Regions from separate parts of the Methylobacterium carpenticola genome, predicted to be linked through region 1. Evidence: riboswitches for the same ligand, from Rfam matches in the RefSeq annotation. Region 1 holds a riboswitch; the other holds the start of a gene.
The links. A riboswitch is a leader RNA that binds a small molecule or an ion and turns the genes downstream of it on or off. The one in region 1 is predicted to bind thiamine pyrophosphate.
Positions count from the first base shown of each region.

Region 2: it holds a riboswitch for thiamine pyrophosphate, as region 1 does, so the genes downstream of both, thiO (glycine oxidase ThiO) here and thiC (phosphomethylpyrimidine synthase ThiC) in region 1, are expected to answer to the same signal.

Region 1 covers NZ_JBHZEO010000001.1:1,342,909-1,348,385, forward strand. The annotation lists gene ACE101_RS06475 (flagellar protein FlaG) at 1-364, opposite strand, end outside; gene thiC (phosphomethylpyrimidine synthase ThiC) at 556-2,439, opposite strand; TPP riboswitch at 2,497-2,605, opposite strand; gene ACE101_RS06485 (HNH endonuclease family protein) at 2,723-3,097, shown strand; gene ACE101_RS06490 (acyltransferase family protein) at 3,208-4,293, shown strand; gene ACE101_RS06495 (GatB/YqeY domain-containing protein) at 4,404-4,862, opposite strand; gene carA (glutamine-hydrolyzing carbamoyl-phosphate synthase small subunit) at 5,040-5,477, shown strand, end outside.
Region 2 covers NZ_JBHZEO010000001.1:6,191,392-6,196,868, forward strand. The annotation lists gene ACE101_RS28700 (thiamine phosphate synthase) at 1-516, opposite strand, end outside; gene ACE101_RS28705 (thiazole synthase) at 513-1,310, opposite strand; gene thiS (sulfur carrier protein ThiS) at 1,350-1,562, opposite strand; gene thiO (glycine oxidase ThiO) at 1,559-2,767, opposite strand; TPP riboswitch at 2,840-2,967, opposite strand; gene ACE101_RS28720 (adenylate/guanylate cyclase domain-containing protein) at 2,995-4,245, opposite strand; gene rpoD (RNA polymerase sigma factor RpoD) at 4,636-5,477, opposite strand, start outside.

The DNA of each region.
Region 1 (5,477 bases):
CGCGGGCGACGGTCGTGCCGACGGGCGTGGTCTGCGCGGCCTGGGTCTCGCGGGCATAGGTCTTGGCGCGCAGGGCCGCTTCGGACGGAAGCTGGTCGAGCACCGATCCCGAGGACGGATCGATCACCTGGAACACCATCTGCTGCGCGTCGACGTCGCGCCGGTAGCGCACCTGCGATTGCGCGGCTTCGGCCGGTGCGCCGTCCGCGATGATGCGCTTCGCCTCGGGGCTGAGGTCGAGCGTGACGGCTTCGTCGAGCGGCGCCTTCTCGGCGCCGCGGCTGGCCGGGCGTTCCGTCGGCGGTGGTTCCGCCTCGATCGGGGCCGGCGCGGACGGCGCCGGCCAGGACCGGATCTCGAGCATCGAGAATCCCCTTGAGTTCATGTGTCGGGATCAGAAACCCTTCGTCCCTACCCGGTCCTTAACGGGCCGGCACAACTGATTAGTTGTGTTAAAGGCAAGTTAACGCGGCGCAGTTGATTTGCGGCGGAAGCGTCGCCGATCGCCGGAGCCCGCTCCGAGGGCGGCGCCGCGCGCGGCGCCGCCCTCCGTCATCACGGCGCGGCGTCGACGTAGAGCTTGCCGCCCTCGGCCAGGAACTCGGCCGATTTCGCCGCCATGCCGGCGGCCCGGTCCGCCTCGCTCAGCCCGGGCGCGGCCCCCACCACCGTGCCGGCCGCCTCCATGGCCAGCACGTCCGCCCGCAGGTCCTGCGTGATCTTCATCGAGCAGAATTTCGGCCCGCACATCGAGCAGAAATGCGCGACCTTGTGGGCGTCCTTCGGCAGGGTCTCGTCGTGGTAGGCGCGCGCGGTGTCGGGATCGAGCGAGAGGTTGAACTGGTCCTCCCAGCGGAAGTCGAACCGGGCGCGGGAGAGGGCGTCGTCGCGCAGCTGCGCGGCCGGGTGGCCCTTGGCGAGGTCGGCGGCGTGGGCGGCGATCTTGTAGGTGATCACCCCGGTCTTCACGTCGTCGCGGTTCGGCAGGCCGAGATGCTCCTTGGGCGTCACGTAGCAGAGCATCGCGGTGCCGAACCAGCCGATCATCGCCGCGCCGATGCCCGAGGTGATGTGGTCGTAGCCGGGGGCGATGTCGGTGGTCAGCGGGCCGAGCGTGTAGAACGGCGCCTCGCCGCATTCGCGCAGCTGCTTCTCCATGTTGACCTTGATCTTGTGCATCGGCACGTGGCCGGGGCCCTCGATCATCACCTGGCAGCCCTTCGCCCAGGCCACCTTGGTCAGCTCGCCCAGCGTCTCCAGTTCCGCGAACTGCGCCGCGTCGTTGGCATCCGCGATCGAGCCCGGGCGCAGGCCGTCGCCGAGGGAGAACGACACGTCGTAGGCCCGGCAGATGTCGCAGATCTCCTCGAACCGCTCGTAGAGGAACGATTCGCGGTGCCCGGCGAGGCACCAGCGCGCCATGATCGAGCCGCCGCGCGAGACGATGCCGGTGACGCGCCGCGCGGTGAGCGGCACGTGGGCGAGGCGCACGCCCGCATGGATGGTGAAGTAGTCGACGCCCTGTTCGGCCTGCTCGATCAGCGTGTCCTTGAACACCTCCCAGTCGAGCTTGAGCGGGTCGCCGCCGACCTTCTCCAGCGCCTGATAGATCGGCACGGTGCCGATCGGCACGGGCGCGTTGCGCAGGATCCAGCCGCGGATGTTGTGGATGTTGCGGCCCGTCGAGAGGTCCATGACGGTGTCGGCGCCCCAGCGGATCGCCCAGACCATCTTCTCGACCTCCTCGGCGGCGGACGAGGTCACGGCCGAGTTGCCGATATTGGCGTTGATCTTGACCAGGAAGTTGCGGCCGATGGCCATCGGCTCGAGTTCGGTGTGGTTGATGTTGGCCGGGATGATGGCGCGGCCGCGGGCGACCTCGTCGCGCACGAATTCCGGCGTGATGAAGGGCGGGACCGCCGCGCCGAAGCTCTCGCCGTCCGCGAGCTTGGCCTCGGCCTGCTCCAGCATCGCCCGGCGGCCGAGATTCTCGCGGTGGGCGACGTAGATCATCTCCTCGGTGACGATCCCGGCCCGGGCGAACTCGTACTGGGTCACGATCTGGCCCGGCGCCGCCCTGCGGATGGTGCGCGCGGCCGGGCACGGCGCGACGAGGCGGTCCTCGCCGACGAAGCCGTTATCCTCGGGCTTCACGGCGCGGGGCGTCACCGTGCCGTAGCCGCGGGCCGCGATCCAGGCCGCACGCGTTTCGGGCAGGCCGGCGGCGAGATCGATCCGGGCGTCGCTCTCGGTGTAGGGGCCGGAGGGATCGTAGACCCGCACCGGCGCCTCGGACGGATCGCTGAGGGCGATCTCGCGCAGGGGCACCCGGATGTCAGGCCGCCCCTCGGGACTGGCATAGACCTTGGCGGAGCCGGCGATGGGCCCGGTGGTCACGCTCTGCGGCAGGCCTTTGGGCGGAATGACGGGGGCGTTCATGGATCTCTCCCGGGTTCGAGGAGATCCGGTCAGTGACCGTGGTGTCGCGGGGGGCGTCTCGCATCGTGGTTCCTGTCCCTCCGCCGGTATGAACCGGATCAGGTTCAAGGGTCAGGGCGCGTCGAGCCCACTCTCAGCCCCTTGCGGGGCTCCCCTCGGAACATCCGAACTCTCCTTGGCCGTCGCGAGTTTGTCAATCGCGCGCCATCCGCCGCAGCGCGGGGCCTCGCGGGACATCCCTGCGCCCCCCACATCGGGCAGGGTTTTCGAGCGGAGCGGGCGGGTGGGACGGCGGGAACGGCGGTGGCGGGACGACGATCCGGCGACACACGGCCCCGCCGTTCCGGCCGCGGTGATCTGCCCGCTCTGCGAGCGGCGGATCCCGCCGCATTCCCGCCAGAGCCGCCACCACCTCACCCCGAAGCTGAAGGGCGGCACCCATGGCGGGACGGTGCAGCTGCATCAGATCTGCCATTCCGCGATCCATGCCCGCTACAGCGAGGCCGAGATCGCCCGCCGCCTCGCCGACGTCGCGAGCCTGCGCGACGATCCGGAGATCGCGCGGTTCCTGGCCTGGGTGCGCACCAAGCCCGACGACTTCCACGCCGCAACCCGCCTGACCCGCTCGCGCCGCGACGCCAAACGTCAACCACGCTGAGCGGAAGATCCCGTCAACCTTCCCGCAATTCTCACGAGATCCGACAGGAGGCCTTTACGGCTGCGGGGCGACGATGGGCCGACCCGCGTCCGAGCTTGCCGAGACCCCGCATGTCCGATCCATCCGCCCGCCCGTCCGGCCGCCTCGCCTGGGTGGATGTCGCCAAGGGCATCTGCATCATCCTCGTGGTGATGATGCATTCCACGCTCGGCGTCGGCGAGGCCATGGGGGGCGAGGGCTTCCTGCACGCGGTCGTGGCCTTCGCCAAGCCGTTCCGGATCCCGGATTTCTTCCTGCTCTCGGGGCTGTTCGTCGGGCGGGTGCTCGACCGGGAGTGGCGCCTCTTCGCGGACCGCCGGGTCGTGCATTTCGCCTATTTCTACCTGCTCTGGACGCTGATCCAGTCGGCGGTGAAGTACGGGCCGATCACGGACGGTGCCGGCCCCGGCGCCTTCGCGCTCCACCTCGCCCACGCCCTGGTCGAGCCCTATTCGACGCTGTGGTTCATCTATCTGCTGGCGGTTTTCTCGGTCGTCACCAAGCTCCTGCGCCGGGTGCCCTGGCCGCTCCTCCTCGGGGCCGCCGCGGTCCTGGAGATCCTGCCGATCGAGACCGGCTGGCTCGTGATCGACGAGTTCTGCGAGCGCTACGTCTACTTCCTGGGCGGGGCGCTGTTCGCCGAGCGGATCTTCGCGCTGGCGGATGGCGCCCGGCGCCGCGCCGCGCCGGCCCTCGCCGGGCTTTCCGCCTGGGCGCTGGTCGACGGGGTCCTGGCCTTCACGCCCTCGCCCCTGCCCGGCTTCCCGACCCTGGCGAGCCTGCCGGGGGTGAGCCTGCTCCTCGGCGCGGCGGGGGCCCTCGCCATCGTGGCGAGCGCGGCGCTCCTCACCCGCGCGGGCGGCCCGGTCACGGCGGCCCTGCGCCACTGCGGCGAGCGCTCGATCGTGATCTACCTCGCCTTCTTCCTGCCGATGGCCGCGACCCGGATCGCGCTCCTGAAGACCGGCGCGATCCCGGATGTGGGCGTGGCCTCGCTCGGGGTGACGGTGGTTGCCGTGGCGGTTCCGCTGGTGATCGAACGGCTGGTGCGCGACACGCCGGCGCGGTTCCTGTTCGTGCGCCCGAAGGCGTTCCACATCGTGCCGGAGCGGGCGCGGCCGGCACCGGCCGGCGTGCATGAGCCGGCCTCCGCCTGAACGGGCGTGGGAAGAGGAGCACGGGGCTCCTCTCCCATGGTTGTCTCAGCGCGTCACCCATACCGGGTCGGCGAGCCCGATCCGGTGATCCGGGCCCGCCCGAGGCCGTCTCAGCCGCCCGCCAGCAGGCCCTTCACGAGGCCGCTCGCCTTGGCGAAGTCCATCCGCCCGGTATATTTCGCCTTGAGCGCGCCGATGACCTTGCCCATGTCCTTCGGGCTCGCCGCACCGGTCTCGGCGATGGCGGACTCGATCGCCGCGCGGGTCTCGGCCTCGTCCATCTGCTGAGGCAGGAAGGCGGCGATGATCGCGGCCTCGGCCCGCTCGGCGGCGGCGAGTTCGGGACGCTCGCCCTGCTCGTAGAGCGTGGCCGATTCGTTGCGCTGCTTGATCATCTTCTGGAGCACGCCGAGGATCTCCTCGTCGGAGAGCGGCTCCTTGCCGAGGCCGCGGGCCTCGATGTCCTTGTCCTTGAGGGCGGCCTGGATGAGGCGGACGGTGGCGAGCTTCGCCTTGTCGCCAGCCTTCATGGCCTCCTTCATCTCGGCGGTGAGGCGCTCCCGCAGCATGATCGTCCGGTCTCCGTGTCAGTCGAGGAACTTGAGGCGAGGAACTTGAGGGTGGTGCGCGGCATGCCCACATTGACCCCATCGGGGAACGCCCCTTAAGACGCCGGGCCGGATACATCCGCACGGCCCGCCCTCGGGTGTGTCAGCCGTCCGCGCGACATAAGCGAGATCACGATCATGCTGCAAGACGAAGCCGCGGGCGCTCCCGCGCCCCACGACGGCTGGGCAGAGCCGGTCGCCACCGCCCTGCTGGTGCTCGCCGACGGCACGATCCTCGAAGGCTTCGGCATCGGCGCCACCGGCGAGGCGGCGGGCGAGGTCTGCTTCAACACCGCGATGACCGGCTACCAGGAGATCCTGACGGATCCCTCCTATGCGGGCCAGATCGTCACCTTCACCTTCCCGCATATCGGCAATGTCGGCACCAACGACGAGGATCTGGAGAGCCTCGATGCGGCGCCGGCCTCGGGCGTGCGCGGCGCGGTGATCGCCGCCGCGGTGACGAATCCGTCGAACTGGCGCTCGTCGAGCCATCTCGACGCCTGGCTGAAGGCGCGCGGCATCATCGGCATCACGGGCGTCGACACACGGGCGCTCACCGCGCTGATCCGCGAC
Region 2 (5,477 bases), 4.8 Mb from region 1:
GCAGGCCGGCAGCGTGCCCGGCTCCACGCCCCCGAGCGCCAGCACCGGCAGCCCGGTCCGGGCCGCCGCAGCGAGGGCCGCCGGCCCGAGCGCCGGGCCATAGCCGGGCTTGCTCGCGCTCGCGAAGATCGGGCTCAGGGTGGCGTAGTCGGCACCGGCCTCCCGGGCTGCTGCGACCTCCGCAACGTGATGCGCCGAGAGGCCGATCACGGCGCGCGGGCCGAGCGCTGCCCGGGCCTGCGCCACCGCCGCGACGGAGCCGAGCTGGACGCCTCCCGCCCCCACCCGCGCCGCGAGCGCGATGTCGCGGCCGATCGTCAGATGCCCGCCGGCCGCCCGCACCAGCCGAGCGACCTCCTCCGCCAGCGCGGCCCGCTCGCCCTCCGGAAGGTCCCGGTCGCGCAGCCAGATCCAGCGGGCGCCCGCTTCCAGGGCCAGCGCCACCCGCCGGACCAGCGGCAGCGTCGATCCGTGCCGGTCCGTGACCAGGAGGAGCCGGGCCGGAAGCCGGCTCACGAGCCGACGAGACCGAGCTGCGGGCTCGACGGTTCGGCCCGGGCGCGCCGCGGGATGCGGCCGGCGCCGTGGGCGAGATGTCCGGCCTCGACGGCGTGCCGCATGGCCCGGGCCATCCGCACCGGATCGTCAGCCTTGGCCACCGCCGTGTTGAGCAGCACCGCTGCCGCGCCGAGTTCCATGGCGATGACCGCGTCCGAGGCGGTGCCGATGCCGGCATCGACGATCACCGGGACGGGCGAGCGGCGGCAGATCAGCTCCAGATTGGCGGGGTTCGCCACGCCCATGCCGGAGCCGATCAGCGAGCCCATCGGCATCACCGCGGCGGCGCCGAGATCGGCGAGGCGGCTGCACACCACGGGGTCGTCGTTGCAGTAGGGCAGCACCACGAAGCCCGCATCGACGAGCTGGCGCGTGGCCTCGATGGTCTCGGCGGCATCCGGATAGAGCGTCTCGCGGTCGCCGATGACCTCGACCTTGATCCAGTTGGTGCCGAGCGCCTCGCGGGCGAGTTCGGCGGTCATCACCGCGTCGCGGGCGGTCTCGCAGCCGGCGGTGTTCGGCAGGAAGCGGAATCCGGAGAGCAGCGACACGGTGTCGGAACCGTGGCCGCGCAGGGACACGCGCCGGATCGACACCGTGGCCACCTCGGCGCCGCTCGCGCGCACGGCCTCGGCCATGATCGCCTGGGTCGGATAGCCCGCGGTGCCGATGAGGAGGCGCGAGCGCAGGGGCGTCCCGGCGATCACCAGCGGGTCGTCGGCTCCGCGATCGAGGGGCGTGACGGTGGTCATGGGCAAACTCCTGTAACGCTTCAGGCGAGGGGCGGTGCCTCAGCCGCCCTGCATGGCGCGGACGATCTCGACGCGGTCGCCCTCGGCGAGCGCCGTCGCCGGCCAGTCCGGGCGGCGCACCACCGCGCCGTTGAGCGCGATGGCGAAGCCCTGCGGGCCGGCCAAGTCGAGATCCGCGGTTTCCTCGCGCCAGAGGGCGTCGAGGGTGGCGGCGGCGCTCTCCCGCGCCTCGCCGTTCACGGTGAGCTTCATGGGATCCTCTGCAGGGGGAGCCCGGGACGCGCGAAGCGGCCGAGGCCGAAGGGAGTGGCGGTGGCGGGAAGCGCGCCGCCGCGGACGAGATCGCGGATCGCGGCGGCCGTGACCGGCGCCAGCAGGTAGCCGTTGCGGTGGTGCCCCACCGCCAGGACGAGGCCGGGCAAGGCCTCGCCGAGGATCGGCGCATCGTCGTCCGAGGTCGGCCGGAAGCCGCTCCAGACGCCCTCGACGCTCATCTCCTCCACGCCCGGGAAGGCGCGGCGTGCGCCCTCCAGAATGGCGAACAGGCCGCCCGCCGTGAGGGTGGCGTCGAAGCCGATCTCCTCGACGGTGGCGCCGACCACGAGCTGCCCGTCGCTCTTCGGCGCCATGTGGATCTGCTCGGTCCAGACCACGTGGTTCAGCGCGCCGCTGCGCGGGGTCGCCTTCAGCGCCACGGACTGGCCTTTCAGCGGCCGCACCGGCAGGGCGAGGTCGGGCACGAGGTTCCCCTCCCCGGCCCAGGCGCCGGAGGCGAGGACGACCGTGTCGGCCCGGGCCAACCCGGCCGCTGTGCGCACGCCGACGACGCGCCCGCCGGCCCGATCCAGGGCCTCGACGGGGCAATCCTCCACGAGCCGGCCGCCGGCCGCGCGCAGAGCGAGCCGCAGGGCCGCCATGACCCGGGCGGGGTCGACCTGATGATCCTCGGGGCAGAACAGCCCCGCCGTGACGGTGGGGCGGAGGGACGGCTCGCGCTCGCGCACCGCCGGGCCGGGCAGCCACGCGACGTCGAGCCCCGCCCGGCGCTGCAATTCGTGGCGGAAACGCAGGCGCTCGACCTCGTCGCGGCCGAGCGCGATCACGAGGGTGCCTTCGCGCCGGTAGTCGATGGGCAGGCCCGAGGCGGCTTCGAGATCGTCGCGGAACCGGTGCCAGAGACGCTGGCTCTCGAGGGCCAGGGGCAGGAGCGCGTCACCACCCGGCTCGTGCTCGGCGGCGGCCGCCAGCATGCCGGTGGCTGCGAGGCTGGCGCCGTCGCCGGCCCGGCCCTTCTCCAGCACCGCCACGGCGAGCCCGCTCTCCGCGAGCCGCCAGCCGATCGACAGCCCGATCAGGCCACCGCCGATCACCACCACATCCGCCCGCTCGGGCAGACGGTCGGCGGCCGGGTCGGGCCCGGCGGCACGCCGCCGGCCGATCGGGGATGGAGCAGACATCAGCAAACCCTCGTCTCCACGGTGGCCCGTCGAGATTGGATCTGCGCCGTCGAAACCGGTGAAGCGCTCGGGTCCGCGGACCCCGTCCAATCCCTACGCCGGTATGAGCCGGATCAGGTTCGAAGGATTTCCGCGCTGATCGGCGCGACGCCGATCCATCGGTTTCTCAGCCCCTTGTCGGGGATCTCCCTGGAACAGGCGGAATGTGGGCGAGGCGCGGGCCGCCGTCAACCGTTCCGTGCCGGCCGGTAGAGGCACATCGCCTCACTGAAGCCGTCGAGCGGGTGGCTGCCCAGGGGCTCCGGATCGCCCCACAGGAAGTCCACGAAGGGCTTCGACATCAGGAGCGGCTCACCCAGCACCTTGTTGAGCTTGGCGAGCCGGCTCGCGAGGTTCACGTCGCGCCCGATCACGGTGAAATCGAGCCGCGCCCCCGAGCCGACATTGCCGTAGGCCGCTTCGCCGTGATGGAGCGCGATGCCCGCCGCGATCCGGGCCGGGAAGCGCCCGGCGGCATTCGCTTCGGAGAGGCGCCGCAGGGCGGTCTGAGCGGCGGTGAGCGCGCTCTGGGCCGCGCCGCCGAGCCCGTCGCCGGTCTCGCGGAAGATCGCGAGCAGGCCGTCGCCCATGTATTTCAGCACCTCGCCCCCCTCGCTCTCGATCGGCGGCACGAGGCAGTCGAAATAGGTGTTGAGGAGATCGACCGAGGCTTCCGGCGCCAGCGAGGCCGTGAGTTCCGTGTAGCCGCGCATGTCGGCGAACAGGATGGCGGAGCGGATCCGCTCCACCTGTCCCCGGCGGATCGAACCCGACAGGATCGCTTGGTGCGGTCCGTCCCCGACATAGATCCGCAGCACTTGGTCGAGCCGCGTGTTGAGGCCGCGCATCTCCATCACGGCGGACAGGGTCGGCACGATGAAGCGCAGGATGGCGAGGTTCTCATTGGAGAAGCCGCGCGGGGAGCGGGTCGCGAAGGTGACGCCGTTGTTGGTGCCGTTGGTGAAGAACAGTGGGATCGCCACGTAGTGGCGGTAGCCGCCCGCCTTCAGTTCGGGGATGATGGTGAAGCGGTCGTCGGGCGTCTCGGCGAGATCGAGGAGCAGCCACTCGCGGGTGGCGTAGATATGCGCGAAGGGGCTCGTCGCCAGCGCCCGGTCCGAGGCTTCGCCGTGCGGAAACAGGCGCAGCGACACGCCGCCCTCGCGGGTCCAGAACCGGCCGACGCCCGTATATTCCGAGTGGAGCGCATCGATGGCGGTGGTCGCCCGGTCGACCGGCACGCCGAGATCGTTGAGGCGCAGGGCGAGGCCCGCCAGGAGATCACCCGATTCGGGCAGCCGCGCGCCCTCGCTGAGCAGCCAGTCGCGCAGGGCCACGCAGGCCCGGAACAGCCCGATCGGGATGGCCCCCGCCTCGGACCCGTCCGCCTCCGCCGTCGGCAGCGGATGAGAGCGGTGAGGAGGCGGAGCGTGGGACATGCGGCGGAGATGGGCAGCCTTCACGGCCAAGGCAAGGCTTCGCCATCGCCCCGTTGCGCCGTCCGCTCCCGGCTGTCGGGGCGGCGGGCCCGCGGGCCGTCAGCGTCTCACGTCAGGCAACGCATCTCTCCGGCTGTTCGCCGGCTTGTGGCGCACGCATCACGCCATGGGGGCAAAACCTGGGAGTGATGGCCCGGGCGCGGGGAATGTGTCTCCCGCAGCACCCTGCTGGCGGCCTTCGCCGCGGTGTCGATCCTCGGCACGGGTTGCGCGCTCCGGACCCGCCGCCGCTGGCGGCTGCGCCCAGGCCGCTGACGGCGGGCAGGCGAACGGCCCGGATGCGGGCGCACCGGGCCGTTCGGCGATCCACGAGGCGGGATCTCGGTCGGTTCAGTTGTCGAGGAAGCTCCGCAGCTTCCGCGACCGGCTCGGATGCTTGAGCTTGCGCAAAGCCTTCGCTTCGATCTGGCGGATGCGCTCGCGGGTCACCGAGAATTGCTGGCCGACCTCCTCGAGGGTGTGGTCGGTGTTCATGCCGATGCCGAAGCGCATGCGCAGCACGCGCTCCTCGCGTGGCGTGAGCGAGGCCAGCACCCGGGTCGTCGTCTCGCGCAGGTTCGACTGGATCGCCGCATCGATCGGCAGGACGACGTTCTTGTCCTCGATGAAGTCGCCGAGATGCGAATCCTCCTCGTCGCCGATCGGCGTCTCGAGGGAGATCGGCTCCTTGGCGATCTTGAGGACCTTGCGCACCTTCTCCAGCGGCATCGCCAGCTTCTCGGCCAGCTCCTCCGGGGTCGGCTCGCGGCCGATCTCGTGCAGCATCTGGCGCGAGGTCCGGACGATCTTGTTGATCGTCTCGATCATGTGCACCGGGATGCGGATCGTGCGGGCCTGATCGGCGATCGAGCGGGTGATCGCCTGCCGGATCCACCACGTGGCGTAGGTCGAGAACTTGTAGCCGCGGCGATACTCGAACTTGTCCACCGCCTTCATCAGGCCGATGTTGCCCTCCTGGATCAGATCCAGGAATTGAAGGCCGCGGTTCGTGTACTTCTTGGCGATCGAGATCACGAGCCGGAGGTTCGCCTCGATCATCTCCTTCTTGGCCTGCCGGGCTTCGCGTTCGCCCTTCTGGACCATGTGGACGATCTTCCGGTATTCCTGGATCTCCAGGCCGGTCTCGGACGCGAGCGACATGATCTGCTCGCGCAGGGTCGCGATGCCGTTGG